4 regions of the Roseibium sp. SCP14 genome follow, and region 1 is predicted to be linked to each of the others. Evidence: predicted binding sites of a transcription regulator. Region 1 holds the regulator's gene; each other region holds the start of a gene.
The links. Region 1 encodes LexA, which represses DNA repair genes until DNA is damaged. Its sites were predicted from a motif close to TGTTCNNNNTGTGTTCNG; they were not measured.

Region 1 (7,721 bases):
CATGGCTCCAACCGAGACGCGCCAGGTAGTTGCGCATCGCTTGCGGCAGGTAGCCCATTTCACGATAGGCTTCAGCACCGGTGGCTCCGTGACGCTTTGAAAGCTTCGCGCCGTCCGGACCGTGAATAAGAGGAATATGCGCCATCGCAGGCACTTCCCAGTCGAGGGACTGGAAAATAAGCGTCTGCCGGGCTGCATTGGTCAGGTGGTCGACACCGCGAATGATGTGAGTGATGCCCATGTCATGGTCGTCAACAACCACGGCCAGCATGTAAGTTGGTGTGCCGTCGGAGCGCATCAGAACAAAGTCGTCCAGGTCCTTGTTCGGAATGACAACGCGCCCCTGAACCATGTCATCGACAACGGTTTCACCTTCATTGGGAGCCTTCAGTCGGATGACCGGAGAAACACCTTCCGGCGCTTCGGACGGATCACGGTCCCTCCAGGTGCCGTCGTAACGCGGCGGACGGCCTTCAGCCCGCGCTTTTTCGCGCATGGCGTCGACTTCTTCCGGCGAACAGTAGCACCGATAAGCCGAGCCATCCGCAAGCATTTGCTCAACGGCTTCTTTGTGCCGATCGACGCGTGAGAACTGGGAAATAGGATCACCTTCCCAATCGAGGCCAAGCCATGTCAAACCGTCCAGCAGGGCATCCACGGCTTCCTGGGTTGAGCGCGCGCGATCGGTGTCTTCAATACGCAGCAGCATTTTCCCGTCATGGTGCTTGGCAAAGAGCCAGTTGAAGAGGGCTGTACGGGCGCCGCCAATATGCAGGAAACCGGTCGGAGATGGCGCGAAGCGCGTGACGATTTTTTGTGCCATGGTACTTTCTGAAAGTCTCTGTCAGAATATCTGCGCTGATTGCGCTTTTAGGTGGCGCCGGTATTAGCACAGGCTTTGTTCCGGCAAAATAGGGCCTTCACGGTTTCTTCCATCAAGGAGGCCAGCAAGCGACAGGTGGTGTACGGGGCTCAAATACCTTCCAAAGATAAAAGCCGACGCGACGCGGAGTCGACGCGGCGTACAGATCAGAAAATGCTTTTCTCTGATCGTAGTTCTGAAAGCTGGACCAGAACCCAAAACGGTGGTCGATTTGAGCCGTTTTTTTCTCAAAACCAGAAGAGCAGGTTGCGCAAGGCAAGAGGTGGCCTTTTCTGGGAGGAACAAGGTCTTCTTTGGATCGGTTTCGCATTCGCCGCCGGTATCGCCTGCTATCTGATCCTTCCCGGTGAGCCCCACTGGCTGTTGTTGGCGATGCTTTTCGCTTTGGCGTGTGGGGTGGCAGTCCGCTTTGGAGTTTCAGGAGCGCGCGGAAAGTTCGTTCTACTGGCGTTGGCTTGCCTGGGGGGCGTGGTGATCGGCTCGATGAGAACTGCATTTGTCGACGCTCCGAAGTTGGGCGAAGAGATGAACGTGAACCTCTCTGGTTATGCGCTTGAACGGAGGAGCAATGCGTCTGGTACCCGTCTTCTGGTGAAGGTATTGAATGTGGAAGGCCGATCTCGAGAGGCGCTCGGTTTTCCGAAACTTGTTCGTCTGCGTGTTCCTGCTGAGCCTCTCGTCAATGTCGGCGACAAGATCGAAGTGCGGGCCAGATTGTTTCCACCTGCTGGACCGGTTGCTCCAGGAGACTATGATTTTTCCTTTCGGGCTTTCTTTTCCCAGATAGGTGCAACTGGATTTAGCTTTGGTCCGCCGGTGGTGGTGCCTTACGACGAGACGCCTCTGGATGTACAATTGCGCTCGGTTTTGCAGGGTTTTCGGGACACCATTGGGGCGAAGATAAAGGCGGCACTTAGAGATACACCGGAAGCAAGTCTCGCTGTCGCGCTTCTTGTCGGTGATCGCAGTGGTATTGCCAAAGAACAGGAGGAGGATCTCAGAGCGGCAGGACTTGCTCATATCCTGGCGATATCCGGTTTGCATATGGCGCTGTTTGCTGGTGGGGCGTACGCGATTGTCCTGTTGATACTCGCAGTCATCCCGGCGCTGCCACTCCGCTGGCCGACACACAAATGGGCTGCCGTCGCTGCGTTGGTCGCAGCGTTTGTGTATTTGCTTCTTTCCGGTGCCTCCGTTGCGACGCAACGGTCTTTTCTCATGATCGGGCTGGTGTTTCTTGGTGTTCTTGTCGGCAGGAGGGGATTAACGCTGCGCAGTGTTGCAATCGCCGGACTGGCTTTGTTGCTTCTGGCACCCGAGCGCCTGTTTTTTCCTGGTTTTCAGATGTCTTTTGCTGCTGTCATCTGTTTGATCGCAGTTTATGAGATTTGGCGAAACCGAGAGCTTTCGATCGGTAGAGGAGTGCCGGCAGAAGCCGGTCCAATTTCTCTGTTGTTGCGAAATGCTTTTCGCTGGAGTGCAGGACTTGTCGTGACAGCGAGTGTTGCAGGTCTGGCAACCGGTATCATCGGGGCGCATCATTTCGGTCAGGTTGCGCCGTTTGGTGTCGTAGGAAACCTACTTGGAATGCCGGTGTTTTCTCTCGTGATCATGCCGCTTGGGGTGTTGGCGCTGGTGCTGATGCCGCTTGGTCTCGCATCGTTCCCGTTGACGGTCATGTCGATGGGCATCTCCTGGCTGTTGAAAATCGCCGAATTTACCGCGCAGCTGGATGCCGGTGCCGGCGCGGTTGGAAAGTTGAGCGCACCGGCGGCTCTGCTGTTTACCTCCTCCTTTTTTGCCGTTCTGCTCTTGCCTGGTCGTCAACGTATTTGGGCGATCATGCCGATGGTTGCCGGTGCGCTGCTTTTAATCTCGCAGCGACCGCCAGATATTCAAATTGCATCCTCCGGAGTTAGAGTGGCTGCACGAGATGAACAGGGGTTCCTTAGATGGACCGGAAGACGGCAGTCATTTGCCACCGATATCTGGTTCGCAAGCGAAGGTGTTGTCAGTTCAGCGATAAAATCGCGCAAGATGAAATCGCCTCAAGTAAGGTGTGATGCGAGTGGCTGCGTCGTACTGGCTTATCCCGCAAGTTCCGAGGGCGATTTAAACACGGCCCTGAACACACCCTTGAAAGTTGCGCTTCCAAGAACTGCAGATGCATTTCGTCTGGATTGCGAACATGCAGACATTGTCGTGTCCGACCTAATCATTCCTGAAACTTGCCGAACTGCGACCTCAATAGGCGGAGCGGTCCGCGAAGAGCGCGGTGCTGTATCCATTTGGTTGTCGAGGGAGAAAATGGCTTACGCAACGCAGACGGACCAACCTGAAGTCGACAGTCAATCAGGCGTGAAAATATCAAAGATCAAATTCGCAGTTTCTGCCAATCCGCGACCTTGGCACATGCCCGGTACCTTTACCCGCGAAAAACTCAAGCAGGTTCAAAGAGAAAACTAGCACACAAGTGTTGCTGCAAGGCGTGATCGCCCCGCGTCTCCGGAAGCCTGCCGTGCATGATGCCTGGCAGGCTCAGTCCTGATCAGTATTGCCGGAACAAGGCGACCAGCCGGCCCTGCACGCGAACGCGGCCTGGTCCAAAGATCCTGGTTTCGTAAGCTGGGTTCGCTGCTTCGAGAGCTATGGAGGCACCTTTCTTGCGCAAGCGCTTCAAAGTTGCTTCCTCATCATCCACGAGCGCAACGACAATGTCACCGCTATCGGCGCTGTCTGTCCGGCGGATCAGCACCGTGTCACCGTCCAGAATGCCGGCCTCGATCATGGAGTCGCCCCGCACTTCCAAGGCGTAATGTTCACCTTTGCCGAGTAGCTCCTGCGGAACGGTGATGGAGTGGCTGTGGGTCTGGATAGCCTCGATCGGCACACCTGCCGCAATTCGCCCCATGACCGGAATTTCCGCACCGGCTGTTTCAACAACCGGTGCCGGAGGAGGCGCCTCCTGCTTGCCCAGTGAGCCTTCGATCACTTCAGGTGAGAAGCTGCCTCGTGGACGCGGGGAGCTGAGGCCGGGAGCGATCGAGTCGGGCAGGCGGACAACTTCCATTGCGCGTGCGCGGTTCGGAAGGCGACGGATGAAGCCTCGTTCCTCGAGTGCCGTAATCAGGCGATGAATGCCGGACTTGGATCGAAGGTCCAAGGCATCTTTCATTTCGTCGAATGAAGGTGGGACACCTGTTTCCTTCAGTCTTTCATGAATGAACATGAGCAGTTCATACTGCTTGCGCGTGAGCATATCGGCTTCCCCTGACCGCGAGAATCAAGTGGTACAAATCAAGAACACACTACCTGTTCCTATTGTGTTCTGCAAGGGTAAATGTTCTCTTACTGTTCCTTTGGGCGTGGAAATCAGCGGCTCCGCTACCTGATTGCGAGCGTCGAATGCTAGCGTGAAGACACGGTAGTTTGAGAAGTCAGCAACAGTTCGCATGTCACCAAAGTTGGAGCGCCCCCGGGTTTGACCATGCCTTCATACAGCTGTCCGGTCAGGTCAACGCATCGTACGGGTAACATCAGTTTCTGGTCTTGTCTCCGACCGGCCCCGGACCTAATGAGGATTTCTGAAATCAGACCCGGCATCATCCGGCCATCGGTAAATTCCGCTCCGGCGAAGCTGCCAAGACCATGAACCTCGTAGGTCGGCCCGGAAAATCGATCTGCCAGAGCCGCTACGCCCTGGTGGAAGTCTTCAAAAGGGGCTAGCGTGGCGATGACCGCGTTGTGGTTTTGGTTTGATGGGTTGGGTTGATCCTGTTTCACGCGGAAAAGTGTGAACTCGGTTTCCGGATCAGGTTCCGACACGAAACGCGCTCCAGTCAGTCCAAATCCCTTCGACTGTGCCAATCCGTTCAAGACGAGTGTCTCGGGCAACAGATGCCCAAGCCTCGCCTTTCCGTCCTCATGCCAATAAGCGTGGATATGGGCAAACCAGGTTCCGTCCCGCCATCCCAGAATAGCAACAGCTTCCTCTAGGGTCGCTCCACCTGATGAATGAGTATCGCTGTACCAGGCGGCGTGGCGATCATCGATTGCCCTGTCCGGCATGACATAATCGAAGGAGCGCAAGTTCAGACCACTGAGATCAAGAACAGCCGAGCCATAACCTTCCCGATCTGCCCAGTTGCCCAAAGCCGCAAGCAACCACTGCCCATCCGATAACTCGAGACTTATGGGGTCGGCGTGGCAGGTGGCATGGGGGCGGCGGTCTTCAGCCAGGGGGCCGGGATGCCGGATGTCCGAGCGGTTTCGTGGAGCCGGTCGTCTCACAGGAGGCCTTTCTCTTCCAAGTGTTCCCTCACAATTTTCTTCGTGATCTTGCCATACGCGCTGGTCGGCATTTGCTCGATGAAGAGATAGCGGGCAGGCATCTTGTACTTGGCGACCTTTCCGGAGAGGAAGTCAGCAAGATGGGCGTCTTCCGGTGCTGTTCCCGTCTCTGCGACGCACACGGCGAGACCGACTTCACCCCATTTGCGATCCGGAATTCCAATGATCGCGACTTCGGAAATGTCGGGATGGGTCAGAAGAACCTCCTCGATTTCCTTCGGGTACACGTTGGAGCCTCCGGATATGTACATGTCGGATGCGCGCCCGGTGAGGTAGAGATATCGCTGTTCGTCCATGTGGCCGATATCTCCCGTACGGAACCAGCCATTGCGGAAGGATTTTACATTGGCACCATCATCTTCAAGGTAACCGGCGCAAACCGCGGGGCCCACTACGCAGACTTCTCCGGTTTCGTGCGGTCCAAGGATGTTTCCGGCCTCGTCCTGGATGCTGATCTCAATGCCCGTTCGTTCTGTGCCACAGGTTCCAACTCGGGTTTCAGTGTCTTCAAGCGAATGATCCTGTGTTCGCAGCACCGTGATGTTGCCGGTCACTTCACCCAATCCATAGTATTGAACCAGCACCTGTCCAAGCTTCTCCAGCGCGCGTTTCTGATCCTCGCGATACATAGGTGCACCTGCATAAATGACATGCCGCAGGCTGGAATGGTCGAAGTGGTCGATAGAGGTATCCTCGACAAGCCGTTTGACGATTGTCGGCACGGTGAACAAGTTGCTGACCTTGTGCCTTTCGATCAGTTCGAAGGCAGCCTTTGGGTCAAATCCGCCTTGCGGCATCAAAACATGAGCGGTGCCGCTGGAAAGTTGCGCAATGAGTTGCAAGCCGGCGCCGTGGGAGAGCGGAGCTATGACAAGGGAAGCATCTTGCTCTGTCGTGCCGGGAAGAAGATCGGCCATATAATTCACGGTGACAAAGCCGATCTGACCATGGGTAAGGACGACAGCCTTGGGTCGTCCAGTGGAACCCGATGTGAAGAACAGCCAGCACGGATCGTTGTAATTGACCGGGGTGTTGGCAAAGTTTGAGCCCGCAAACCTTGAAATCAGGTGTTCATAGGACGTTCCATAGGAGCTATCTCCTACAGTGATGATACCCTTCAGATCCGGCTGCGCTTCCTGAACTGCTTCTGCTTGCAGCTCGAATTCTGCGTCGCACAGGAACACTTTCGCCCTGGCTTTTTGAGCTGCATAGGCGGTTTCGCCTGGAGCCTGGCGGAAATTACAGGGAACCCATATGGCTCCCAACCGAAATGAGGCGAGCATGATCTCGGCCATCTGGTTGGAATTCTGAGCTTGAACTAGCAGTGAGTCGCCCTTGGATACTCCAAAGTCTGATTGAAGAGCGGAAGCAAGTGCACTGACACGCGCATCGAGATCAGCCCAGCTCCAGGTGTTGTTTTCCCAGATAATTGCCGGTCTCGACGGCCAACGCGTTGCGTTTTTCGTCAAGAAATGTGCCAGATTGGCGACACGGTTGGAACAGCGCTCCATCATTCGCCCGGGTCCTCCCTAAATTTTTAGTTGATGGGACGTTAGGACGGACCCGGCTGATTTGACAAGCAGGGTGTGGAGCACGTTCACTCCATATTTGATGCTGGCCGCGTGCAAAATGCACCTGGCTGCTCGACGTTTCTTGGGTGGGAAAATATTGATGACAGAGAATACAATTACCGATTGGGATGATGCATACGCAAACGCTGCCTATATTCCAGGCGCTGGAGACTACGCTTCACGTTGGGAGGAGGATGCCAGAGCATTCAGAAACGCGTGGGGTGCGAAAGAACTCGATATTGCCTATGGAGTTGGTGAGCGCGAGAAGCTGGACATCTTTCGTCCTGAAGGGACAGCAAAAGGGTTGGTCGTTTTCGTTCACGGGGGGTATTGGCTTCGTTTCGACAAGTCCTATTGGTCTCACTTCGCACAGGGAGCTCTGACTGACGGTTGGGCGGTTTGTTTGCCAAGTTATGATTTGGCGCCTCATGTTCGAATTGCCGACATTACTCAACAGATCGGCTCAGCCATCAACCTGGCGGCGAGCCGTGTCGAGGGGCCTGTGAGATTGAGCGGCCACTCAGCCGGAGGCCATCTCGTTACGCGAATGGTAAGCGACGACAGCCCGCTGAATGCAGACACATTGCAGAGGGTCGTAAAGGTTGTTTCCATCAGTGGACTGCATGACCTTCGCCCGCTGTGCAAGACCCAGATGAACGACGCTTTCAAGATGAGTGAAGAAGACGCAGCATCCGAAAGCGCAGCGTTGATGGACCCTGTCGGCGAATGCCCGGTGGTTGCCTGGGTCGGTGGTCAGGAACGTCCTGAATTTCTGCGACAGTCCAGATTGTTATCGGAAGTCTGGCAAAACGCGTCCTACCATGAAGATGCGGGGCTGCACCACTTCGACGTCATTGACGGCCTGAAGGATCAAAAGAGCGCTCTTTGTTCCACCTTGTTGCAAAACTGAGCCAGGG
Region 2 (7,721 bases), on a different contig from region 1:
CCAACCGGCTGAAGGACGAAACCGACGCGGCTGTTGCGGCTTACGAGCAGGCTCTGGCCGAAGCCCGGAATAAGGCGCATGGCATTGCCCATGACACGCGGGCCAAGCTGAAGGCTGACCACGAATCTCGCCGCGAAAACGCGGAAGTCGAGCTTGGTGAGAAGCTGAAGGCGGCAGAGGCGCATATTGCCGGGATCAAGACGGAAGCTCTGTCCCAGATCGGTGAAATTGCCGGAGACACCACGACTGCTCTCGTTGAGCAGCTGATCGGTAAGGCTCCGACCAAGACCGATCTGACCAAGGCGCTGAAGTCGGCGATGAACTGAGGAGACCAACATGGACGCTACTTTTTGGGCCCTGGTTGGTCTTATCCTCTTCCTCGCGCTGATCGCCTACATCAAGGTTCCGGCCAAGGTCGGCTCTGCGCTTGACAACCGTGCTGATGACATCCGCAAGGAACTGGAAGAAGCGCGCAAGATGCGTGAAGAAGCCCAGTCTCTTTTGTCTGAGTATCAGCGCAAGCGTCATGAGGCAGAAGGCGAAGCAGAAGCAATTGTCGCAGAAGCGACCGCTGAAGCTGAGCGCCTGACCGCTGAAACCAATCAGGCTCTTGAAGAGATGATCGCCCGCCGCTCCAAGGCTGCGGAAGAAAAGATCGCTCAGGCAGAGACACAGGCGATTGCTGAAGTTCGTTCCAAGGCAGCAGACATTGCTGTCACTGCGGCCGAACACATTCTCAGCAACAAGGTCAAGGACAAGGTTGCCGACGACATTCTTTCCCAGAGCATCGCTCAGGTGAAAGAACGCCTGAACTAAACCGGTTCTGATTATCCAAGATTTGAAAAGCGGCCTTCGGGGCCGCTTTTTTATTGCCTCGTCAGGTGCACGCTGTCTGGCCAATTGATACATGCCCTGAGCGCCCGTCGGCCAGGAGTCAGGCAGTCTGCTCATGCAGAAAATGCCGACGGGAGATTTGCGCTGGTCTCAACGTCTATTTTGCTTCTGCATGATCACCAGCTCAATCTGTTGCTTTGCCAGTCGTCTTCCCGTGATCGAATAACCGAGATTCTCGTAAAACGAGATGTTTCGTTCACTGTCGCCTCCGGTGAACAGAGAGAAATGATTGGCGTGTTCGAATTCGCGCTCGATCGCTGACATCAACGACCGGCCGATGCCTTGTCCCTGAAAATCGGGTGACACAAATACGCGTCCGATGTCACAGGCTCCGTTATGCAACCTGGCGCGGACCGAGCCGGCAAGTTGCACTCCCATCCTTGCCATGAGGATAACGTGCGTGTCGAAGGCGGCGCGCATGTCATCGAGCGTTTCAACCAGCGGATCAATTGTCCAGTCCTGGTAGATCGCAGCCTCGCTCTGGTAGGCCAGTATCTGGAGTTCAAGCAGATCTGCTGCGTGATGTACTTCCGCCTTTTGAATTCTCAATGACACAACCCGGCAATCCCGTCGTGGAGTGCTTTATTCCGCCGCCGCAAGCCGCACTGGTTTGAAGGACATCCTATGATGTGGTGTCGGACCGAGCTTTTGCAAAGCTTCCTGATGTTGGGGCACCCCGTAGCCCTTGTGCTGGGCAAAGCCGTACCCGGGCTGATGTTCCTCAAGTTGAACCATCATCCGGTCCCGGGTGACCTTGGCGACAATGGAGGCCGCCGCTATGCACAAACACCGACCGTCTCCCTTTACCAGTGCCTGTCCGGTTTGCTTCAGACCTCGGGGCACATCGCGGCCATCTACCAGAACATATCTTGGTATCAGGGCGAGACCGTTTACAGCGCGGACCATGGCTGAAAGCGTGGCTGTCCGGATGTTCAGACGGTCGATGGTCTGAGGGGAGGCGCAGGCAGCGCAGACATGGGCGCTCGTGACAATCTTCTCAAAAAGCTCCTCCCGTTTGGCCTCAGTGAGTTTCTTGGAATCATTGAGACCATCTGGAACGTTGTCGTAGTCAAGAATGACTGCGGCTGTCACCACCGGACCAGCCCAGGGACCGCGGCCTGCTTCATCGACACCACAAAGCAACCCGTCAAACGATGCCGCGTGCCTGCGCTCCAGCGCAAGATCCGGGCTGTCGGGGAAGCGAAGGTCGAAAAGAGAGAAACTGTCTGACATGAGGCGCAGCCTGCCGCCAGCTTCATTCACTCGCAAGCAAGTTCTTCAAAAGAGACTCAGTTGCACACCACCTTTTTGCGGTTGGACGAATTCGTCCGTGTTGAGCTTCTTCCGACGCAGGTTCAGGCCAAACCTTTTGGCAGCCAGCGAGAAGCGTTTGGCAATCTGGTCCGCATAGGGGCCCCGGCCGCGCATGCGCTCGCCCCATTTGGCGTCATAGTCCTTGCCGCCGCGCATTGACCGGATCAGGTTCATCACATGCCGGTAGCGATCTGGTCTTTCACGCAACAACCAGTCGCGGAAAAGCTCCGATACCTCGAGGGGAAGCCTCAGGAGGATGAAGGCCGCTTCCTGAGCTCCATGTTCGGCAGCTGCTTCAAGAAGAGCTTCAATCTCGCTGTCCGTAAGCGCCGGAATGATCGGTGCCATCATGACCGAAGTCGGAATACCGGCCTCCGACAAGGCCTTGATGGCACCTAACCGCTTGTGAGGCGCAGAGGCTCTTGGCTCCATGGCTCGGCACAGTTTCTTGTCCAGTGTTGTCACGGAAAGTGCGACCTTGACCAGATTGCGTTCGGCCATGCGCGCGAGAATGTCGATATCCCGTATGACAAGAGCAGACTTGGTCACGATCGCAACCGGATGGCCGCAATTCTCCAGAGCTTCCAGAATATCCCGCATCAGTTTGTAGCCGCGCTCCAGCGGTTGATATGGATCTGTATTGGTGCCGATCGCAATGACACGCGGTGTGTATCCTGGTTTTGAGAGTTCCCTTTCCAGCAGCTGAGCGGCATTGGGTTTGGCGAACAGGCGGGTTTCGAAGTCCAGACCGGGTGACAGTCCCATGCAGGCATGACTTGGCCTGGCAAAGCAGTAGATGCAGCCATGTTCACAGCCCCGATAAGGATTGATCGACCGGTCGAATGAGAGGTCCGGCGATTCGTTGCGCGTGATAATCGTCCTGGCTTGCTCTTCCTGAACCTGGGTCTTCAACGGCGGAAGGTCTTCCAGGCTCTCCCAGCCATCATCAAAGCTTTCACGGGACAGCGGCTCGAACCGACCTGATCTGTTCAACGCCGCTCCCCGGCCACGGCGGCGATCTTCTGAAAGCCGGGCATTCTTGGTGGAAGGGCCTTCATCTTGGCAGGAAGAAGTGACAGTTTGCAGCACGGCGCTCATGAACGTGTTCCGTGTATGAGTGAGAACATAAAGAGAACATTAGTCAAAAACAGCGTTCAGACAAGCCCCTTCTCTCGCACCGCAATATTTTTCATGTAAAACTCGGGACCATGATCAGTGTGGTTATAGCGACAGATAATTCCGAGACCGAACTCGTTCACGCGCTCTCGGCTCTCGTTCCGGCAGCTGCTGAAGGTGTCATCCGCGAGGTAATCATTGTCGATGCCGGGTCTTCCGACAACACGGAGAAGGTCGCGGATGCAGCCGGATGCGTGTGGGCAAGCTGTCCGGGAACATCCCGCAGCGAGCGTCTGAGCCATGGCGCCGCTATGGCCAGGCGAGGCGATTGGCTACTGTTTCTAAGACCGGAAACGTTGCTGGAAAGCGGCTGGCACCATGAAGCTCAGGCGTTTATCGAGCGGGCGGGGCGGACGTCCAATGGCCCACGAGCCGTCGCCAGTTTCCGTCTTCGCTTCGAAGCATTCGGTCTGAGTGCGAGGATCAGCGAAATGATTGCGGCAATTCGCTCCCAGCTGCTCGGAATGCCCTATGGAGATCAGGGACTGCTGATTTCGCGTCAGTTCTATGACGAGCTTGGTGGTCATCGGCTCCTGCCGGAGCTGGAAGACCTCGATATTGCAAAGCGTATCGGTCGCAGCCGTCTGGTTTTCCTGAGGGCAGCTGCAGTATCTTCAGGTGATCCGGAAAATGAAGGAATGACGGCACGTTTGCGCCGAGCACTTGCTCGCTTCTGTGTCGGAACCTTGCGAATACCGGCGCGAGTGGCCGTGAAACTGCATGGATGAAGCTCTGGTTCCGGCCGTTACCGAATTCAATCTTGACGCAAGCAAACTCTCCGCACAATCTTGGGTGTAAATCCGTCAAGTTGTCACTCAACGAGCGAGGTTCGGATGATCCAGAGTTTTGACCATTGCACGATCGCGGTCCGGGATCTCGACGCGGCCAGATCCTTTTTTTCGCTTTTGGGATTTGAAGAGGAAAAGCAGAAGACCACGGTCATCAAGGGTGAGGTCTTTGCCGGGTACATGGGCGTTGAGAACCTCGAGGCCGATCACGTTACTCTTGTTGTGCCGGGCCTGTCACCGCGCTTTGAAATTCAGCTGCTGCACTATCGCAATCCCGAAGTGGTCGTCGATCCGCTGTGCACCCGTCTCGACAAGACCGGATACAATCACATCTGCTTCAAGGTGAATGACGCGGAGGCGATGGTGGAAAGGCTGAAGAGCAACGGTGTCGAGGTGCGCAGCGAGCTCAAGGGCTTTCACGACAGGTTGCTTTACTTCATAACCGGCCCGGAAGGGATCACCATCGAGCTTGCACAGTGGGGCGTCGAAGGCTGATTGCTCTCAGACCTGCTTTGCAAGGGCATGGCGTCCCGGGTGCCTGCTGAAGTCGACAATCGGTCCCTTCGGCACGATTCCGTGAGGATTACGGGCTTCGCTTTTCGAGTGGTAGCCCTGCCGATAGATCTCCAGCTTGACGGTTTCCGCTACGCCCGGCAGCGCATGAAAGCGACGGGCATAGTCCCAAAGGTTCGGGTAGTCGATCAACCGGCGCCTGTTGCATTTGAAAGCGCTCCAGTAAGCAACGTCAAACCGGGTGAGGGTGGGAAACAGCCTGACATCCGCCTCGGTGAGGTCATCGCCCAACAGCCACATACCTCTTTCAAGCGTCTTTTCGATACGGTCGAGTGCCTCGAAGACGTCGGCAACTGCCTCGTCATAAGCTTCTTGTGAACGCGAGAAACCGGCCCTGTACACCCCGTTATTGAGCTTCGGATAGATATAGCTGTTCCAGTCCTCGATTTCCTTCCGATGCTTTTCGGGAAAGAAATCGGTTTCAGTGCCGGCAATACCTTCGAAGGCCTCATTGAACATGCGGATGATTTCAGCGGATTCGTTGCTGACCAGCCTGCTGCGGTGAGTATCCCAAAGAACCGGGACGGTGACGCGTCCTGTATAGTTTTCCGTGCCCGCAGCGTAGATTTCGTGAAGGGCGTTTGCGCCGCCAAGTGTGTCCACATAGCCGTCTTCGGGTGCGAATACCCATCCGTCGTCAGTGCGCCTTGGAGCCAATACGGAAATCGGGATATGCGGCTGCAAACCTTTCAGGGCGCGCATCAAAAGCGTTCGATGAGCCCAGGGGCAATTCCAGGCAACGTAGAGATGGTAGCGTCCGCTTTCAGCTGAAAATCCGCTCGCGCCGGTCGGTCCCGCCGATCCGTCTCTGGTTACCCAGTTGCGGATCTGCGCCCTCGAGCGTTCATATCGTTCGCCTGACACATCGTTGCCGGTTGCTTGTGGATCCCAGACACCATCGATCAGCATGCCCATGAAAATTCCTCCCGGGTGCCGCGATCAGGCTTCCTGCAATTTGCCACGCTTCAGGTGTTCATCCAGCCGCGGCATGATCTCCACAAAGTTGCAGGGCATGTGCCGGTAGTCGAGTTGCCATTTCAGGATACCGTCCCAGGCATCCTTGCAGGCGCCGGGAGAGCCTGGCAGTACAAAGACATAGGTTGCGCCCGCAACACCGCCGGTTGCCCGGGACTGGATGGTCGATGTGCCGATCTTGTCGTAGGAGATCCGGTGAAAGACTTCCGAGAAACCGTCCATACGTTTCTCAAAGAGCGGTTCCATTGCCTCAGGCGTCACGTCCCGCCCGGTGAAACCGGTCCCGCCGGTGGAGATGATCACGTCCACCCCCTTGTCCGAAATCCAGGCCTTTGCGATTTCCTGGATGGCCGGCACATCGTCCGTGACAATCTTGCGGTCGGCAACCGTGTGACCCGCCTTTTTTATCCTGTCCACCAGCGTGTTGCCGGAGCGGTCTTCTTCCGGTGTTCGCGTGTCAGAGACGGTCAGGACCGCAATGTTGAGAGGGATGAATGGGCGGGTATCATCGATGCGCGACATGAAATGCTCCTTTGTGACCAACACATAGGCGATCGCGCAGGCTCATTCCAGTGGCATGACCAAGGCACGTGGTTGTTAAGATGGGAAATAAAATTACAAAAAATAACAAGATTACGACACTTGCAAAATAAATAGGTCAGTATTATTGACTTAATAATTGTCTATCCAATTGCGAATGAGCCAATCATGTCCACATGGGAAAGCCTTTACGCCAAACGTGCGTCGCGAATGCGCGCGTCGGAAATCCGTGAACTTCTGAAACTGCTCGACCAGCCGGACGTGATTTCCTTTGCTGGTGGAATACCTGACCCGGCGCTTTTTCCGGCAGGGGCGTTTCAGCAAGCCTATTCAGACATTCTGGGTGGTCCGGATGCGGCAAGAGCGCTGCAATACGGTGTCAGTGAGGGCAGCGCAAGATTGCGGCAATGGGTCGTCGGCCATATGCGCAAGATGGGCGTTGAGTGCCGTGCGGAAAACATCCTGATTACCTCAGGCTCTCAACAGGGTCTCGATTATCTGGGCAAACTGTTCCTTTCGGAGAACGATACGGCGCTTGTCCAGTGGCCGACTTATCTTGGTGCCGTTCAGGCTTTCAATGCCTACGAACTTCAATACGATCGGCTGGACCCCGGAACCAATCGGACGGCTGGCGACTATCTGGTCAAGGCGCGCGAAGCCGGCGGTTCGGTCAAGTTTGCCTATCTTTCTCCAGACTTTGCCAACCCCACGGGATTGACACTGGATGCGCAAGCGCGCCGGCGGGTCCTGTCGCTGGCGGTCGATCTCGGCTGCGCAGTGATCGAAGACGCTCCTTACGAGAGCCTGCGTTACGATGGTGACCCGATACCCCCGATCCTGGCTCTTGATTGCGAGGTGTCCGGTGGCATTGACAACAGCCGCACGCTCTATTGCGGCAGCTTTTCCAAATCTCTGTCGCCCGGCCTGCGGTTGGGGTGGATCTGCGCGGCATCGGAAGTCATCTCACGTCTGGTGCTCATCAAGCAGGCGAGCGACCTGAACACGCCGGTTCTGAACCAGGAAGCGATGGCACGTGTCGCCGAATCCGAGTTCGACACCCATACGGCGCGTACGAACGGTATCTACAAGGGGCGCCGGGACGCAATGCTGTCAGCGCTGGAAAGACATATGCCGGAGGGGACATTTTGGACAAAGCCGGATGGTGGCATGTTCATATGGGTAACCCTGCCGGAGCACCTTGATGCGGGCGACTTGCTGGAACATTCCGTGGAAACGGCAAAAGTCGCTTTCGTGCCCGGCAAGGCGTTTCATCCGGACGGCAGCGGCGCCAACACGATGCGTCTCAGCTTCTCCTGTGCGGACTATGAAAAAATAGAAGAAGGTATTTCAAGGCTTGGAAGGTTGATTACGCAAACTGTCACGTCCAAGTTGTAAGCAAAGGACAAAGTGTCGTCGGTTGGTCTGAGTGCTGAGAGAGAGGTGAGGGCGAATGGCGCTGAC
Region 3 (7,721 bases), on a different contig from region 1:
GCCGAAGCTCAACTCATCGAAAATGACATATGGATGTCCTGGCTGGACGCCGCCCCGTCGGAAGAAATCAGATCCAAGCTGGATACCGCCATGCAACGGCGCAATATGTATGACCTGCAGGGCGCCAGAGAACTGCTCGATGACATCGTGGAACAAGCGCCTGACTACTCCGAAGGTTGGAACCAGCGTGCCTTCGTCTATTTTCTACAAGGCAACTATGAAGCCAGCCTGGAGGATATCGAGCGCGCCCTTGCTCTGGAACCGCGTCACTTCGGAGCTCTGTCGGGAAAGGCAATCATCTTCATGACGATGGGGCGGGTGCAGCTGGGTCAGAAGGTCCTTCGAAAGGCGATCAAGATTCACCCCTACCTAAAAGAGCGCAATTTGCTGATCGAGCCAAAGGGCATGGACCTCTGACGGAAGCGTTCCTCATTTACCCGTAACGAATTTGATACGTTCCCCGCTATGCGACTGGAAATACGAGACGTACGGTCAGTCCACCGCCAGGTGTGTCCTGTAGTTCCAGTGTTCCGGAAGCAGCCTCAACAATCGCCTTGCTCGTTGCAAGGCCTAACCCGAACCCGGTACCTTTCCGGATCTGCCGAGCTGCATCTCCGCGCTCAAACGGCTCAAGCAGACGCGCACGCTCAGAAGCTGGAATTCCAGGTCCGTGATCTATGATTTCAATTCTTGCGGCATGATGTTCGCCAGCAAAGTCGATTTCGACACCAGAGGCATACTGGACCGCATTGTCGACCAGGTTCGATAGCGCGCGCGTGATCTCGCTGCTGCACGCTTCGATCGTGGCGCTCCCCAAGCAGCGTAGTTTGACGGAAAACCCGAGATCGGAATACTGATCGGACAGGGATTGCAGCAGGCTTGCAACATCTATTCGCTGCACCGGTCCGGAACCTGAACCGTCCCGCAAAAACGTGAGTGCCGCATCGATCTGTTCTTCCATGACATTCAGATCTTCCAGGCTCCTGTTGCGGATATCACCGTCTTCCAGAAGGTCGAGCCGCAGCCGCAACCGGGTCAGCGGTGTACGAAGATCATGGCTGATGGCAGCCAGCATCCGTGTGCGTTTTTCGAGAAAGTCGTTGATCCGATGCTGCATGCGGTTAAACGCCTGGGCCGCGACACGCACTTCCCTCGGTCCCTGTTCCCTGATCGGAATCGGATTTACCGAGCTTTCCCCAAATGTCTTGGCCGAAGCTGCCAGTTCAGACAAAGGACGCACAAGTCCCTTTGCCGCCCAGATCATCAGCCCCAGAAACGTCAGGGCAAGAAAACCGAAGAACAGATAGAATGGCAGGCCGATTATGGAAGCCGGTGGCGGACGAAGCCCCCACTCAGCGGCGACGATGCTATCGTCGCTCAGACGCATGTAGACAAGAGGCGGTTCGAAACCTCGTTCCAACGGACCGATCACATGCTCAATACGCATTCCGAACACCGTTTCGCCCAACGCAAAGGGACCCGATCGCTTGCCTTCAGTGGTCGATTTTGCCGTCGTCAATACCTCTTCGTCGACAAGTTCTATTTTGAGCTGCGGCAGCTCTTTTGAAAGCTCGATGAGAACGGCGCCACGATCTTCCGCAGGTGTTTCGTTCAGCTTCGTAACCGCGACGCTTACGAAATGGCTGTTCATGATCGTCGGATTACCTTCGAACGCCTGCTTGACGAAGTAGAGCGTGACAACCCCGACAAGGATCATGAACAGGCTCGCGCAGATCATCAGAACGAGGATCTGGTTGCGCATTGTCTCCGGCCAAAATCGCTTAATCATTCTGGCCATCACGCTCCACGGGCGCAACGAACTCATAGCCTCCTGACCGAACAGTTCGGATAAACCTGTAGGTCGCCCCTCCCGCTTCAAGCTTGGATCGCAACCGGCTGACAAGAATATCGATGTTCCGCCCGTTGGAGGCACCGAATTGTCCAAGGGTCAGGTCGATAAGCTGATCCCTGCTGAGAACGTGTCCTTCCCGTTCGACCATGACCTTGAGCAGGTCAAATTCGGCAGGCGTCAGCGAAATCAAAACCTCATTCGAATTGAAAAGCTGACGGGTGCGGCAATCCATGAGCCAGCCTTCAAACTGCAAACGGACGCTCTCCACCGGAGATGCCGCTCCGTCCAGCTCCACTCTTCGGAACAAGGCTCGCACTCGTGCAACAAGCTCACGCGAATTGAATGGCTTGGGCACATAATCGTCGGCACCGACCTCCAGTCCAATTACCCGGTCGATATCTTCTCCCTTGGCCGAAACGATGATGATCGGAACATTGCCTGAAGCACGAAGGCGGCGGCAGATACTGATACCGTCCTCCCCCGGCAACATGATATCCAGCACGATCAGATCGATACGGTCTCTGGCGAGCTGACGGTCCATCTCGAACGCATCGCGTGCGAGGGTGACCTTGAACTCGTTGGCGATCAGATGCCGTTTGATCAGCAGACCGATCTCGGGATCGTCTTCGACAATCAGGATATGATGCTGTCTTTGCATGCGGAAACTTATGCCTGAAAACTCAAATTTTTCATCCGGTTTTTCAGCTTTTGTGTATCCGAATGTTTCTGGCAAGGAGCGCGGAAACACCCCGAAATCAACCTCATCAACCGGTTAAGAACCTGTTAACCATTACCATCCAACGGTCCTTGAAGTACCGGCGTAAAGGTCAATTCGGGAGCAAATTCAATGACGTCCATTGGCTCGACGCCCATGATGCCGCCAGGAGCATCGCCGCGAGATCAGGTGGTGAGCAATTTGAGCTCACAGGTCGAGGCAGGTGAAATCACCGCCGATGACCAGGAAGCGGTGATCGAAGCCCTCGACGCGATTCAAACACAGCGCGAGGCAACGGAAAGACCTGATTTCAGTTCCGGGCCGCCTTCAAGTGATGAGGTTCAGGCGAGGTTCGAAACCCTGCTGTCCGATCAGGTTGACGCCGGCACAATCAGCCAGGAGCAGGCCGATCATCTTTCAGAGATGTTCGAAGAAGGTGACTTGGGCAAACCAGAACATGCAGGGCCTTTTGAACAATCTTCCACCGGCCAGTCCGGCGCCGTGATGGAAGAACTGATGAACGCTGTTCTGGAACAGCTGCAAGGCAGCTCAGGCTATGATGACAGCGGTGACCGGTCGTCAGCAAACGTCTCGTCTCTGCTCGCGGATTTCAAGGTCTGACGGGCTGCGCAGGAAAGCCTGACCGCCCACCACCCGGTCAGGCCAGGTTTCCCAAGAGCCTGTAGGAGCTGCCCGCGGCATTCCTAGCTAAAGCGTTCACCGGAAACCGGCCGGCCTCATCCCCTGTGGCCGGTTCCCCCCTAAACATCAGTGCCAACAAACCGTCAATGGCGTTCGACAAAGCTGTCGATGACCTTCTTGACGCCGGCCTTTTCAAAATCGATCGTCAGTTTGTTGCCTTCAATTGACTTGATGGCGCCGTAGCCGAACTTGATGTGAAACACACGTTCGCCGACGGAGTAATCGGAAGGCGTTTCGCTGACCGATTTTGCCACCAGCTCGCCCTCAATGGTCAAAGGCCCCTGGCGTTTCATGCGTGCGGACTGATAACCGCGACCGCTGTCTGAGAAGCCGTCGGAGGACTGACGGGCACGTTGCGCCCGCTTCCATCCCGGCGTCGAGTAGCTTCCTCCCTCGAACGGATCGGCACTGTCGAAACGCGATGGTGCATACCCTCCTCCGGCATAGCCGCCGTAGTTGGAGGAAGGTTCACCAATTTCAACATGATCGGGCGGCAGCTCGTCCAGAAACCTGGACGGCACGGTCGATTGCCACAATCCATGGATCCGGCGGTTGGAAGCGAAATAGATCTTGGCACGCTTTCGGGCGCGTGTGATGCCGACATAGGCAAGCCGGCGCTCTTCTTCCAAACCCGCCCGGCCGCTCTCGTCAAGTGACCGTTGATGCGGAAACAGTCCCTCCTCCCATCCGGGAAGGAAGACGGTGTCGAACTCGAGCCCCTTGGCCGAGTGCAACGTCATGATGGACACCGCGTCAGTGGCGTCCGCATTGTCCCGATCCATCACCAGGGCGATGTGTTCCAGGAAGCCCGACAGAGACTCGAACTCGTCCATGGAGCGAACAAGTTCCTTGAGGTTGTCGAGGCGTCCCGGTGCTTCCGCCGAGCGGTCCTGCCGCCACATCTCGGTGTAACCGCTCTCATCCAGAATGATTTCCGCAAGCTCGGTATGTTTGAGCTGATCAAGCTGCCGCCGCCAGCGTTCGAAATTGTCAAGCACGGTCTTCAGGGCATTGCGCGGTTTCGGTTTCAGTTCCTCGGTGTCGATCAGCTGGCTCGCCGCCTGCATCAACGGAATGCGCTCGGCACGAGCAAGCCCGTGCACCAGCTTCAAAGTGGCGTCCCCGAGTCCGCGCTTGGGTGTGTTGACGATCCGTTCAAACGCCAGATCATCAGAAGGCTGAACGACACAGCGGAAGTAGGCCATCGCATCACGGATCTCCATTCGCTCGTAGAAGCGCGGACCGCCAATGACACGGTAGTTGAGACCGAGGGTGACGAAGCGGTCTTCGAACTCTCGCATCTGAAAGGAAGCACGGACCAGAACCGCCATTTCATTGAGACTGTGCCCTTTGTTCTGAAGGGCTTCGATTTCGTCGCCGATAGTGCGGGCCTCTTCTTCTGAATCCCAGACGGAGGCTACAGAGACAAGATCGTGATCGGGCTCTTCAAAATCGGTGAAAAGCGTCTTGCCCAGTCGTCCTTCATTGAACGAGATCAGATGTGAGGCCGCTGCCAGAATGTGGCTGGTGGAGCGGTAATTGCGCTCCAGCCGAATGACGACAGCTCCTTTGAAGTCATGTTCGAAGCGCAGGATGTTGTCGACTTCCGCACCGCGCCAACCGTAGATAGACTGGTCGTCGTCACCGACACAGCAGACATTCGGATTGCCCTGTGCAAGCAGACGCAACCAGAGATACTGCGCAATGTTGGTGTCCTGATACTCGTCCACCAGCATGTAGCGGAAACGCTGCTGATACTCCTTCAGGACATCCGGACGCGTCTTGAACAGCGTGATGACATGTAATAGCAGATCTCCGAAGTCGGCCGCATTGAGGATCGAAAGCCGCTCCTGATATTCTTCATAGAGCTTCCGTCCCCGGCCATTGGCAAAAGCTCTTACTTCACCCTCGGGAACCATGTCCGGCGTCAGCGCACGGTTTTTCCAGCCGTCCAGAATGCCGGCAAACGCCTTCGCGGTCCAACGCTTGTCATCAAGGCCTTCAGCCTGAATGATCTGCTTGATCAATCTGATCTGATCATCCGTGTCCAGGATCGAAAAGCTTGATTTCAATCCGACCAACTCGGCGTGCTTTCGAAGGATCTTGACGCAGATCGAGTGAAAGGTTCCGAGCCACGCCATGCCTTCCACATTGCCGCCGACGAAACCGGCAATGCGATCTTTCATCTCGCGAGCAGCCTTGTTGGTGAAAGTCACCGCGAGGATCTCAGACGGACGTGCAAGCCCTGTCGCAAGAATGTGGGCGATACGGGTGGTCAGAACCCGGGTTTTGCCGGTCCCGGCACCTGCAAGCACCAGCACCGGTCCCTCGGTCGTCTCGACTGCAAGCCGCTGTTCCGGGTTCAGACCAGTGAGATAGTCCGGTGCCTTGCGTGCAGCCATGGCGCGCGCGGCGATCCCTCCCTGCGGCCGCTGCGGGACAGGGGCAGGATCGGACCGGGTACCGATCGGCTGAAAGGGATCATCAAAAGGATCGTCGTACCCGTCCGGGTCTGCCATGATTTACTGGTCCGAATGTCAAAAGATCTTTCGGAGAACAATATAGCAACAAAATGTTCTTGGCGAGACGGATTTCCCGGAAATAGTGGGGACAAGAACCCTGAAAGCCGCACGAAAAAGGCCGGGGTTGCGGGACCCCGGCCTCCAGGACGGCCAAAGAACAATAACTCGGAACTTTGCTCCTCAGGCCGCCTCGTCTTCACGCACCTCGCTCAGGAACTGGCTGACCGACGCCGAAAGGTTGGTCGCAACCTGCCCCAGCTGCTCTGCGGACGTGCTCATTGTTTCCGATTGCTGCCGTGTCTGATCGATCGATCCGGAAACACCGGCAACGTTGGAGGCTGCTGAGGAGGCCCCGTCGGATGCAAGCGTGATGCTCTGCGTGATCTCGCTCGTGGCGGCATTCTGTTCGTCTACCGAAACTGAGATGGTTTCACTGACGGAGCGGACTTCTTCGATCTTCTCGACGATGGAGCGGATCGCGGTCACGGATTTCTGGGTTGAACTTTGAACGCCGGAAATCTGGCTGGCAATTTCGTCTGTCGCCCGTGCGGTCTGGGTCGAAAGTTCCTTCACCTCCGCCGCGACGACCGCAAATCCCTTGCCGGCTTCACCGGCTCTGGCAGCTTCGATGGTCGCGTTCAGCGCCAACAGATTGGTTTGTTCCGCGATTGCCCGGATGATTTCGACCACTTCGCCGATCTTGTCGGCGGTTTCTGCCAGGATCGAGATATCACGATCCGCGGCCACAGCTGTTTCAGCCGCAGTGGAGGAAATCTCCGTAGCCGTCGCGGCCTGACGCGAGATCTCCCCGATGGAAGCCGACAGTTCAGCTGCGGCTGAAGCCACCGTTTGAACGTTTGTTGTCGCTTCTTCGGTCGCTGCGTTGGCAGCACGTGCACTTTCATCAGCGTGCATGGCGATCTTCACCATTTCGTCGGCGCTGTAACGCATGCCTTCCGTTTCGCCGTTGAGCTGTTCCTGAATGGAAGTTACGGACATCTGGAAGTGCTCAATCGCTCGCTCCAGTTTTTCAGCCCGCTGGCGGCGCAACACACGGCCTCGCTCGGCTTCTTCCTCAAGGTCCTTCTGGCGGATCAGCTTGTCGCGGAACACTTCCGAGGCGCGTGCGATATCGCCAATTTCATCTGGACGGTCGGTATCCGAAACCTCGACCTCCAGCTCCCCCTTTGCCAGGCTTGAAATGGTGTCACGCTGACGACCGAGCGTTCTTGTGATCGAGAAGACCTGGTAGACGACCATTGCTAGAGTAATTGCGGTAAAGACGACGGCAACGATCAACAGCCAGAGAATTTGGGTATCGAAGCGAGCAACGTCGTGATCAGCGGCAGCCTCTGCCCTATGAATGAACTCCTCCGCAGCCTTTTTGACGAGGCCGAGGCGATTGGTTGCAGTTTCAAACCAGGCTGCCTCGCTCAGTCCTGCAGCGTCACCGGTTTCAGGTAAATTCTGAATGATCAGGCGCATCTCCTGCGCCTGCTTGACGGCCGGGCCCTTGAGCGTTGCTTTCCAAAGCGCCTTCTGCTCACGGGTGGCGATGGACTCGAATTCTTTTTCGAAAGCGGTTTCCGCACCGTAGTTGGCAATCGTCTTGACATAGAGCTTTTGATTGACCTTGCCGGTCGCATTGAACTCCTTCAGCAAAGCAGCACCGTTTGCCCGCTCAAGGCTACCTGTTGCCATTGCTTCAACCAGGGTCAGATAGGGGAGCAGTTCGGAAGTGATTTCCTTTGACGGGCTGGCTTCCGTCGTTACTCCGACGACGTGAATGAGTTCTTCGATTTCCTTCGAATAGTTGGAAATGGCCTCATCGACGGACATATTCTGCCCGTCAATTGCCTTGCGGAACTTGTCGATCTTGTGAACCTCCTCAGCGACATGCTGCAGGTCCTCAAGAAGTTCCTGATCGCTC
Region 4 (7,721 bases), 320 kb from region 1:
TCTCTCACTTAAGCTCCGCGAATCCGCCCCACACGGTCGCAAAGTCTAAGTTTAAAATGCTGATGTAACGCTTAAGGAGCCGTTAAGCTTAAGGCGGAACCTTGATAAAAATTGCAGTTATGAAGCCTTTTTCGGCCGAGGCTCACGTAGAAGGAATGCAGGAATATGGACGCCGGGACTGAATGCCGGTTCCATTTTTTCATTTCTTGATTTTTTGCCGGAAGACTTTTGCGGAAGGCTGGAAACTGGGGCCGGGGTCAAGGCGTCCTTTTGCTCCTCAATGACGTTCTTGGAAGTGTCGCGTGATTTCGATTGCGAACGGCGACGCCCTGCGGGTTTCGCCTGTTCTGCGTCGTTGTCGTTGCTGGTGGTGTTGCTTTTCGCCGATTTGCCGGCTTTCCGTCTGGCTTTCCGCTCCTTGGCAGCAGCTTCGAAGTCGATCGCATCGCCTTGCCAGTCGATAGACTTCTTGATGAGCGCTTCGATTGCTTCCAAATACTTCTGGTCTTCGCCTGTCACCAGCGTGAATGCAGATCCGGTTCTTCCCGCGCGACCCGTTCGGCCGATTCTATGAACATAGTCCTCGGCATTGCTGGGAACGTCAAAGTTGAATACGTGACTGACTTCCGGAATGTCCAAACCACGGGCGGCAACGTCACTGGCAACGAGAAGTTTGATATTTCCCTTTCGGAAATTGTCCAGCATCATCATGCGAGTGCGTTGATCCATGTCACCATGCAGCGCACCGACATTGTATTCATGTCGCTCCAGAGATCTGAAGAGCGTCGAGACGTCTCGTTTTCGATTGCAGAAAACGATCGCGTTCTTGAGATCTTCGGCACCTTCCAGGAGCTCTCGCAAAGCAGCCCGCTTTTCATAGTCTTTCGAAGGTGAGGCTTTGAGCCTTTGGGTCACGTTGTCAGAAGTAGACGACGTCGGCGCGACTTCGATTCGCGCAGGGTTCTGCAGAAACGTTTCCGTAAGACGCTGAATTTCTGGCGGCATGGTCGCCGAGAAAAACAGGGTTTGGCGGGTGAAGGGGATCAGTTTGCAGATTCGCTCGATATCGGGGATGAAGCCCATGTCCAACATGCGATCTGCTTCATCAATCACCAGGATTTCGACACCCTGTAGGAGGAGCTTGCCACGCTCGAAATGGTCGAGAAGGCGGCCGGGCGTGGCAATCAGAACATCTGTACCACGGTCAAGCTTTTTGTCCTGTTCGGCAAATGAGACACCACCGATCAGCAATGCCACATTCAGCTTGTGATTGGTGCCATACTTTTCGAAGTTTTCTTCCACCTGAGCCGCGAGTTCTCGTGTCGGTTCGAGAATGAGCGTTCTCGGCATTCTTGCCCGCGCCCGGCCTTTTTCCAGCAGGGTCAACATCGGCAACGTAAAACTTGCGGTCTTGCCGGTTCCGGTCTGTGCGATGCCGAGTATATCACGGCGCTCCAGCACCTGCGGGATCGCCCCGGCCTGAATTGCGGTGGGTTCTTTATAACCTGCTGCTTCGACTGCAGCGAGGACCTTCTCGCTAAGACCGAGAGTATCAAATGCCATGGAGCGCTTTGCCCAGATGTTGTGATTGTAATCTGTAAGCACCTTGGAAACCGTCGGCGCCAACGTGCGCACACCCTACATTCATGTGCACAGGTGTCAATGCGCCGTTGAGGTAAAATATCAAGAAAATCGAGTATTTCTGTTCTGAATTTGCCAACTCAGTTAATAGAGCAACTTGGTTGCATTATGAAATCCGTACGGAACATTACTAAATGAGGGATGAAAGACGAGCACGATCCGACGGGTTAGCTTGGTCTGCAAAGCATCATCCGGTGAAATTTGAGTTCTTGTCAGGCCGACAGCGCCGGTTGGGAGTAGAACAGGTTGTAGTCCTGCTTGTAGCGCCTATGAAGCATTTTTCCCAAGGCTTCATCTGCGAAAGAACTCAAGGTATCCGCAGAAACATAGTCCGATATTCGATAGCTAGTTGATGAGGTCGGGCGTTGTTCAAGTAAGCTTACAGACAAAAACCGTTCGAGTGAATCCTCAAACTGTTCAAGCTTCAAAACAATATCGGCTGTCAAAGCACCTTTGTAAGTCAGCGTCGCCTTTTGACTACGAAACAGGTTATCTGCATCCAGATCCGAGATACCGGAGACATGCGTCACGAAGTCCACCGGTGACATCGTTTTATCGAAATAGCGCTCGTTGTAATAAGAGGGCAAGGCCTCCTCGGTGAGGATAATTTTCTCGTAACAATACGCAAGTCGATGAAGCGGGTCCTGCACCCAGGCGACAATTTTCATTTCCGGGTAGCGGCGTTTCAGTTCTCGTGCCGTTAGCAACTCGACATTTCCGTGAAACACCAGACGCTCAAGCTTACACCGCTCCAGTGAGACGTCGCTCCCTGGCGTTGTTACGTTGTAATTTCCGGCGAGACAATTCAGGACAGGAGCCAGGACTTGAAACGCTGGTTCGGTTGCACGGGCATAAGCAATGTCATGATCCGGAAAGGCCAGATAAACATGGTTTCTAAGCGGTCGCCGCCGCTTGTCAAACATCGCATAAACCCTGTTCAACATAGTACAGGCCCGGTGGCTAAAATGAGAAGCGGCCCCGATTGAAAACGACCGCTTCCATCTGAAAATCAAATTTCAAACAAATTACGCTTGGTCGCTATTAGATATCAAGGTCCTCAGCGAATTCTGCGTTCTCCTGTATAAAGCGGAACCGCGCTTCAGGCTTGTTGCCCATGAGTCTTTCAACCGTATCGTTGGTGACTGCAATAGCCTCCTCGTCCACGTCGACTTTCAGCATCGATCGCTTCGCAGGATCCATGGTGGTTTCTTTCAGCTGCGCAGGCAACATCTCGCCGAGGCCTTTGAAACGGCCGATTTCTACCTTGGATTTTCCTTTGAAGACCGTCCCCAGCAATTCGTCCTTGTGTGCATCATCACGGGCATAGAGCGTCTTCCCACCCTGGCTCAGGCGGTAGAGTGGGGGAACCGCGAGATAAAGGTGTCCGCCGCGAATGAGCTCCGGCATTTCCCGGTAAAAGAAGGTAATCAGAAGTGATGCAATATGGGCGCCGTCAACGTCCGCATCCGTCATGATGACGATCTTCTCGTATCGCAGATCAGTTTCCCGGTACTGTGAACGCGTGCCGCACCCGAGAGCCTGAATAAGGTCTGCAAGCTGCTGGTTTGCAACAAGTTTGTCGCGTCCTGCATTCGCAACGTTCAGGATCTTGCCGCGCAAGGGGAGCACTGCCTGATTGGACCGGTTTCTTGCCTGCTTTGCAGATCCGCCCGCCGAGTCGCCCTCCACAATGAAGAGCTCGGTTCCGTCAGATTGATTGGCGGAGCAATCAGCAAGTTTGCCGGGTAGGCGGAGTTTTCGCACCGCCGTTTTGCGGGCAACGTCTTTTTCCTGACGGCGTCGGAGGCGCTCTTCGGCCCGATCGATCACCCATTCCAGAAGTTTGTTGGCCTGGTTCGGCGATGCGGTCAGCCAGTGATCGAACGCATCGCGGACTGCTGCTTCGGTAATCCTCGTGGCTTCATTCGTCGCAAGCTTGTCCTTGGTCTGACCGACGAATTCGGGCTCGCGAATAAAGACCGACAACATGCCGCCGGCTGACGTCATCACGTCATCACCGGTAATGATGCTGGCTTTCTTGTTATTCGTAAGCTCGCCATACGCCTTCAATCCACGCAGCAGAGCGTAGCGGAAACCAGCTTCGTGGGTTCCTCCTTCCGGCGTCGGGACGGTGTTACAGTAGGAATTGACAAAACCGTCACCTGCGAACCAGTTGACTGCCCATTCCACGGATCCGTGTTTTCCGGTTTTGTCGGTCCGGCCTGCAAAGACCTCGTCAACGACACGGCGTTCCTTTGTCAGACGTTCTTCCAGGAAATCCTTCAAACCGCCAGGAAAGTGAAAAACGGCCTCCGTGGGCGTTTCGTCTTTTTCCGAAACAAGGTCCGGCGAACAACGCCAGCGAATCTCGACGCCGCCAAAGAGATAGGCTTTGGAACGTGCCATCTTGAGCAGACGTGCTGGTAGGAAGCGGGCTCCCTTGCCGAAAATCTGCTCATCAGGTTTGAAGCGAACCTGCGTTCCCCGGCGGTTCTGGGTGTCACCGACCAGCTCGAGCGCACCTTGAGGATGACCGCGCCTGAAAGTCTGCCGATAGAGCTTGCGGCTTCGGGCGACCTCGACGACAAGTTCTTCTGAAAGGGCATTTACGACGGAAACGCCGACGCCGTGCAGACCGCCGGAGGTCTCGTACACCTTGCTGTCGAACTTGCCGCCTGCATGGAGCGTCGTCATGATGACCTCAAGGGCGGACTTGTCCTTGAACTTCGGATGCGGATCCACCGGTATGCCGCGGCCGTTATCGGTAATCGTCAGATAGCCATCAGATGACAAATTGACATCGATCCAGGTTGCATGACCGGCAACAGCTTCGTCCATCGAGTTGTCGATGACTTCCGCGAACAGGTGATGCAGCGCCTTTTCATCAGTGCCGCCGATATACATGCCCGGCCGGCGCCGGACCGGTTCAAGGCCTTCCAGGACCTCAATGTCCGCTGCTGAATACTCATCCGGGACCGGAACGGCTGTCACTGGACGCGATTTCTGCGGCGCAGGAGCAGTTACCTCCTGCGTCATAGGGGCCGAGACCGCTGCATTGCCAGCAAATAGATCGTCTTTTGCGCTCATTCCAAATCGCCTGATGGGGTTTGTAATTCTGGTTCCCGAAGTTTCAGCGCCGATACCTACACCGAATCACACTCAAGTTTGAAGGACAAACATAGAACGAGAAAGGAATTTGGCCAAAACCCCTCGTTTTCAACAACGAACTTGTCAAAATCGTCCTGGAAACCGATCGTCAACCTGATTGTGTTTGGATGAAGCAAATGCCGCAAGTAGGGCCAGGGGCTAAAGTTGTGCTAATTCGGCAACACCTGAAAACAGAGTCGTGCTGGAGCAGTCCGAAACAGCGGGCTGCCCATGTTCGGCCATGTTTGACCATCACCCGTTGCGTTATGATCTGATCCACCGGCCACGTTTCAAATGTGGCGATGACTGAAATGGATCGGGCCAAGGAAACAGTAAATGGTCTCATTTGGGCCCAGAATGGCCCAACTTAGGCCGAATTGATTGGCCATTTTAGGCCTTGTGATCAAGTGGTTCGCTTACGAGCAGCTATTTGTACCAACGAGATGACAAATGCGCTTGGCGCGGACAAAGAACAAGATCGTAAAGATCGTCCGTCGCACCGAAGATATTCGGCCGATGGTGAATAATGTAACAGGGATGCAAAAGAAGAGTTCAATGCTTCAACGCCTCGGAAAATCTGGAGCTTTGCTTAGCGCGTTGATCGTTGTTGGTCTCGCAGGCCCTGCGTTGGCATTTGATGGGCAGCCTGCGATTGACAGCTCGATTGGTCCAGGAGACTTGTCTCCAACCGAAGCGCTCCGCGCTGGTGTGCGGCAGTACAATGAAGGCCGGAAAACCGAAGCATTGACCACTTTGCGCTATGCTGCTGAAAACGGGCAGCCCAGCGCGGCTTGGAAACTCGGCGAGATGTATGCGACCGGCGACGGCGTCCAGGAAGACGATCTCAAGGCTTTTCAGTACTATAGCCAGATTGTTCGCGAGCACGGTGAGGATCGTCCGGACGCCCCGGATGCCCCCTTTGTCTCAAGTGCCTTTGTTGCCCTCGGTTCCTATTATCTGAATGGTATCGACGGCGCCGTGCCGAAAAACGAAGCGCGCGCGCGCCATATTTTCACGCATGCAGCATCCTATTTTGGCGATGCCGAAGCTCAATATGAACTTGGGCGCATGTACCAGGACAGCAACAGCCGTATGGCGGTTCGCTGGTATAATCTTGCCGCCTTGAAGGGGCATGTGGGCGCCCAGGCCCGGCTCGGTGAAACCCTTTATACGCTCGGTTCTTCGGAAAAGAAAAAGGCCAGAGGACTGATGTGGATGACCGTCGCGCGTGAACAGGCAACAGGTTCCGAAGCGGGATGGATTCACGATATGCATGAACAGTATTTCGCGGTGTCCCCCGAACCCGTTCGTGAAAAGGCCCGTTCGCTCGCTGATGGTTGGATCGAGCAAAATCGACCGGATATGCTGACCGCACAGCAACTTACCACTCAGTAAGACGTGCCCAAGCAATTTCTTCTATGAGTTTTCAGCAGCTGCTAATTCAGGCAGATGGTTTAGCCTGCCTTCATACTGTCCGGTGTCTCCGGGGCAGTGCGGAGGGGAATGGCATCTTTTGTGCCCTTAAGGGGCGTGTCCCTGAGATCAGTGACCGGGCATGGAGCGTTGCTTATTTGCCACGAGGTGTTGTTCAAAACCATCTCGCAAGTCGCCATCTTTAGACCGTTCGAACTCTTCAGGCAGATCGACTCGCCGAGACCATAGTCCTCACCCTGGTATCTGCACGTGCAGGAAACGTTCTGAGCATGCGCCATCGGGGAGAAGAAGAATGTTGCAGCGGCAAAAGCTAATTTGCACCATGCTGTGACACCGACCAAGTTGCTCCGTCCGGCCCGCTGAAGTGCTGCCGGGGGTACAGTTTTTCCGCATGCTGCAGGTGCGGATTTGGAGTGGTCGTGCGTTATCCCATGATCCGGAAAGAGTACCATGGTGACCGGTCACTGCAAGTCCACACCGCAAATGCTGGCTTTTCCGCTTACAATTTCACGAGTGAGAGCGTGGCAATGTCTGCAGAGCAGGAATCGGATTATTCGGCTAGCGTGACCCAGACTGGAACGTGATCCGAAGGCTTCTCCCAACCTCGAACATGTTTGTCGATACCGCAACCCGTCATGCGATCGGTTGCCTGCGGAGACATCAGGATGTGGTCGATTCTGATGCCGTTGTTTTTCTGCCAGGCGCCAGCCTGATAGTCCCAAAAAGTGAAAGTTTCGGCAGCTTCAGTGCAGGACCGTACCGCTTCTGTCAGTCCGAGGTTGGTCAGCGTTCGAAACCGCTGGCGGCTTTCGGGTTGGAAGAGAGCATCGTCGAGCCAGTTTTTCGGGTTTTTTGCGTCGATCGGGTCTGGAATGACATTATAGTCGCCCAGTAACAGAAACGCGGTTTCGTCCTTGAGCCTCGCTTCGGCGTGAGCAATCAGTCGATCCATCCATTCCAGCTTGTAGGGAAACTTTTCGGTTCCAAGCGGGTTGCCATTGGGAAGGTACAAACACCCAAACCGGATGGCGCCTTGTTCGGTTGAAACGCTGGCTTCGATATAGCGCGCCTGTTCGTCTTCATCGTTTCCCGGAAGACGGCGTTGGACATCCTCCAGTGGTACCTTCGAGAGGAGAGCCACACCGTTGAAGCCTTTCTGGCCGTGCGTTTCAACGTTGTAGCCGAGATCTTCGAAGGGTTGCCGAGGAAAGTTCTCATCAACCGACTTGATCTCCTGAAGACAGGCGATGTCGGGTGAAGTTTCTTTCAGCCACTCCAGAACAGTGTCGATCCGTGCCTTGACGCCATTGATATTCCAGGTCGCGATTTTCATAAGCAAGGTAGCCTCGAGTTTCAGCGAGCCGGGGCTACCGGCCTTGTCGGGTGAGCGTGCAATATGTGTCAGATGGTGAAACTCGTTCCACAGCCGCACCCAGCGACTGCGTTCGGATTGTTGATCTGAAACGACTGGCCGATCAGATCATCGACGAAGTCGATTT

Region 2: a site for LexA is predicted at 3,328-3,345, ahead of ABLQ08_RS05490 (PA0069 family radical SAM protein). Genes of this name have one in related genera too.
Region 3: a site for LexA is predicted at 5,822-5,839, ahead of ABLQ08_RS17290 (ATP-dependent helicase). Genes of this name have one in related genera too.
Region 4: a site for LexA is predicted at 4,810-4,827, ahead of parE (DNA topoisomerase IV subunit B). Genes of this name have one in related genera too.

Annotation. Positions count from the first base shown of each region.
Region 1 is NZ_JBDZYH010000003.1:417,889-425,609, forward strand. Features, by position in the region: gene gltX (glutamate--tRNA ligase) at 1-823, opposite strand, end outside; gene ABLQ08_RS14545 (ComEC/Rec2 family competence protein) at 1,130-3,349, shown strand; gene lexA (transcriptional repressor LexA) at 3,432-4,142, opposite strand; gene ABLQ08_RS14555 (hypothetical protein) at 4,292-5,173, opposite strand; gene ABLQ08_RS14560 (acyl-CoA synthetase) at 5,170-6,747, opposite strand; gene ABLQ08_RS14565 (alpha/beta hydrolase) at 6,905-7,714, shown strand.
Region 2 is NZ_JBDZYH010000001.1:1,201,389-1,209,109, reverse strand. Features, by position in the region: gene ABLQ08_RS05510 (F0F1 ATP synthase subunit B) at 1-326, shown strand, start outside; gene ABLQ08_RS05505 (F0F1 ATP synthase subunit B) at 337-816, shown strand; gene ABLQ08_RS05500 (GNAT family N-acetyltransferase) at 985-1,443, opposite strand; gene ABLQ08_RS05495 (ribonuclease HII) at 1,477-2,127, opposite strand; gene ABLQ08_RS05490 (PA0069 family radical SAM protein) at 2,173-3,306, opposite strand; gene ABLQ08_RS05485 (glycosyltransferase) at 3,417-4,112, shown strand; gene ABLQ08_RS05480 (VOC family protein) at 4,218-4,667, shown strand; gene ABLQ08_RS05475 (glutathione S-transferase family protein) at 4,674-5,660, opposite strand; gene moaB (molybdenum cofactor biosynthesis protein B) at 5,685-6,242, opposite strand; gene ABLQ08_RS05465 (PLP-dependent aminotransferase family protein) at 6,429-7,655, shown strand; gene ABLQ08_RS05460 (ceramidase domain-containing protein) at 7,711-7,721, shown strand, end outside.
Region 3 is NZ_JBDZYH010000004.1:67,358-75,078, reverse strand. Features, by position in the region: gene ABLQ08_RS17310 (tetratricopeptide repeat protein) at 1-417, shown strand, start outside; gene ABLQ08_RS17305 (ATP-binding protein) at 464-1,789, opposite strand; gene ABLQ08_RS17300 (response regulator) at 1,782-2,510, opposite strand; gene ABLQ08_RS17295 (hypothetical protein) at 2,700-3,188, shown strand; gene ABLQ08_RS17290 (ATP-dependent helicase) at 3,353-5,788, opposite strand; gene ABLQ08_RS17285 (methyl-accepting chemotaxis protein) at 5,972-7,721, opposite strand, start outside.
Region 4 is NZ_JBDZYH010000003.1:738,470-746,190, reverse strand. Features, by position in the region: gene ABLQ08_RS15995 (DEAD/DEAH box helicase) at 118-1,563, opposite strand; gene ABLQ08_RS15990 (sulfotransferase family 2 domain-containing protein) at 1,854-2,564, opposite strand; gene parE (DNA topoisomerase IV subunit B) at 2,683-4,728, opposite strand; gene ABLQ08_RS15980 (tetratricopeptide repeat protein) at 5,344-6,183, shown strand; gene xth (exodeoxyribonuclease III) at 6,773-7,555, opposite strand; gene ABLQ08_RS15970 (HesB/IscA family protein) at 7,624-7,721, opposite strand, start outside.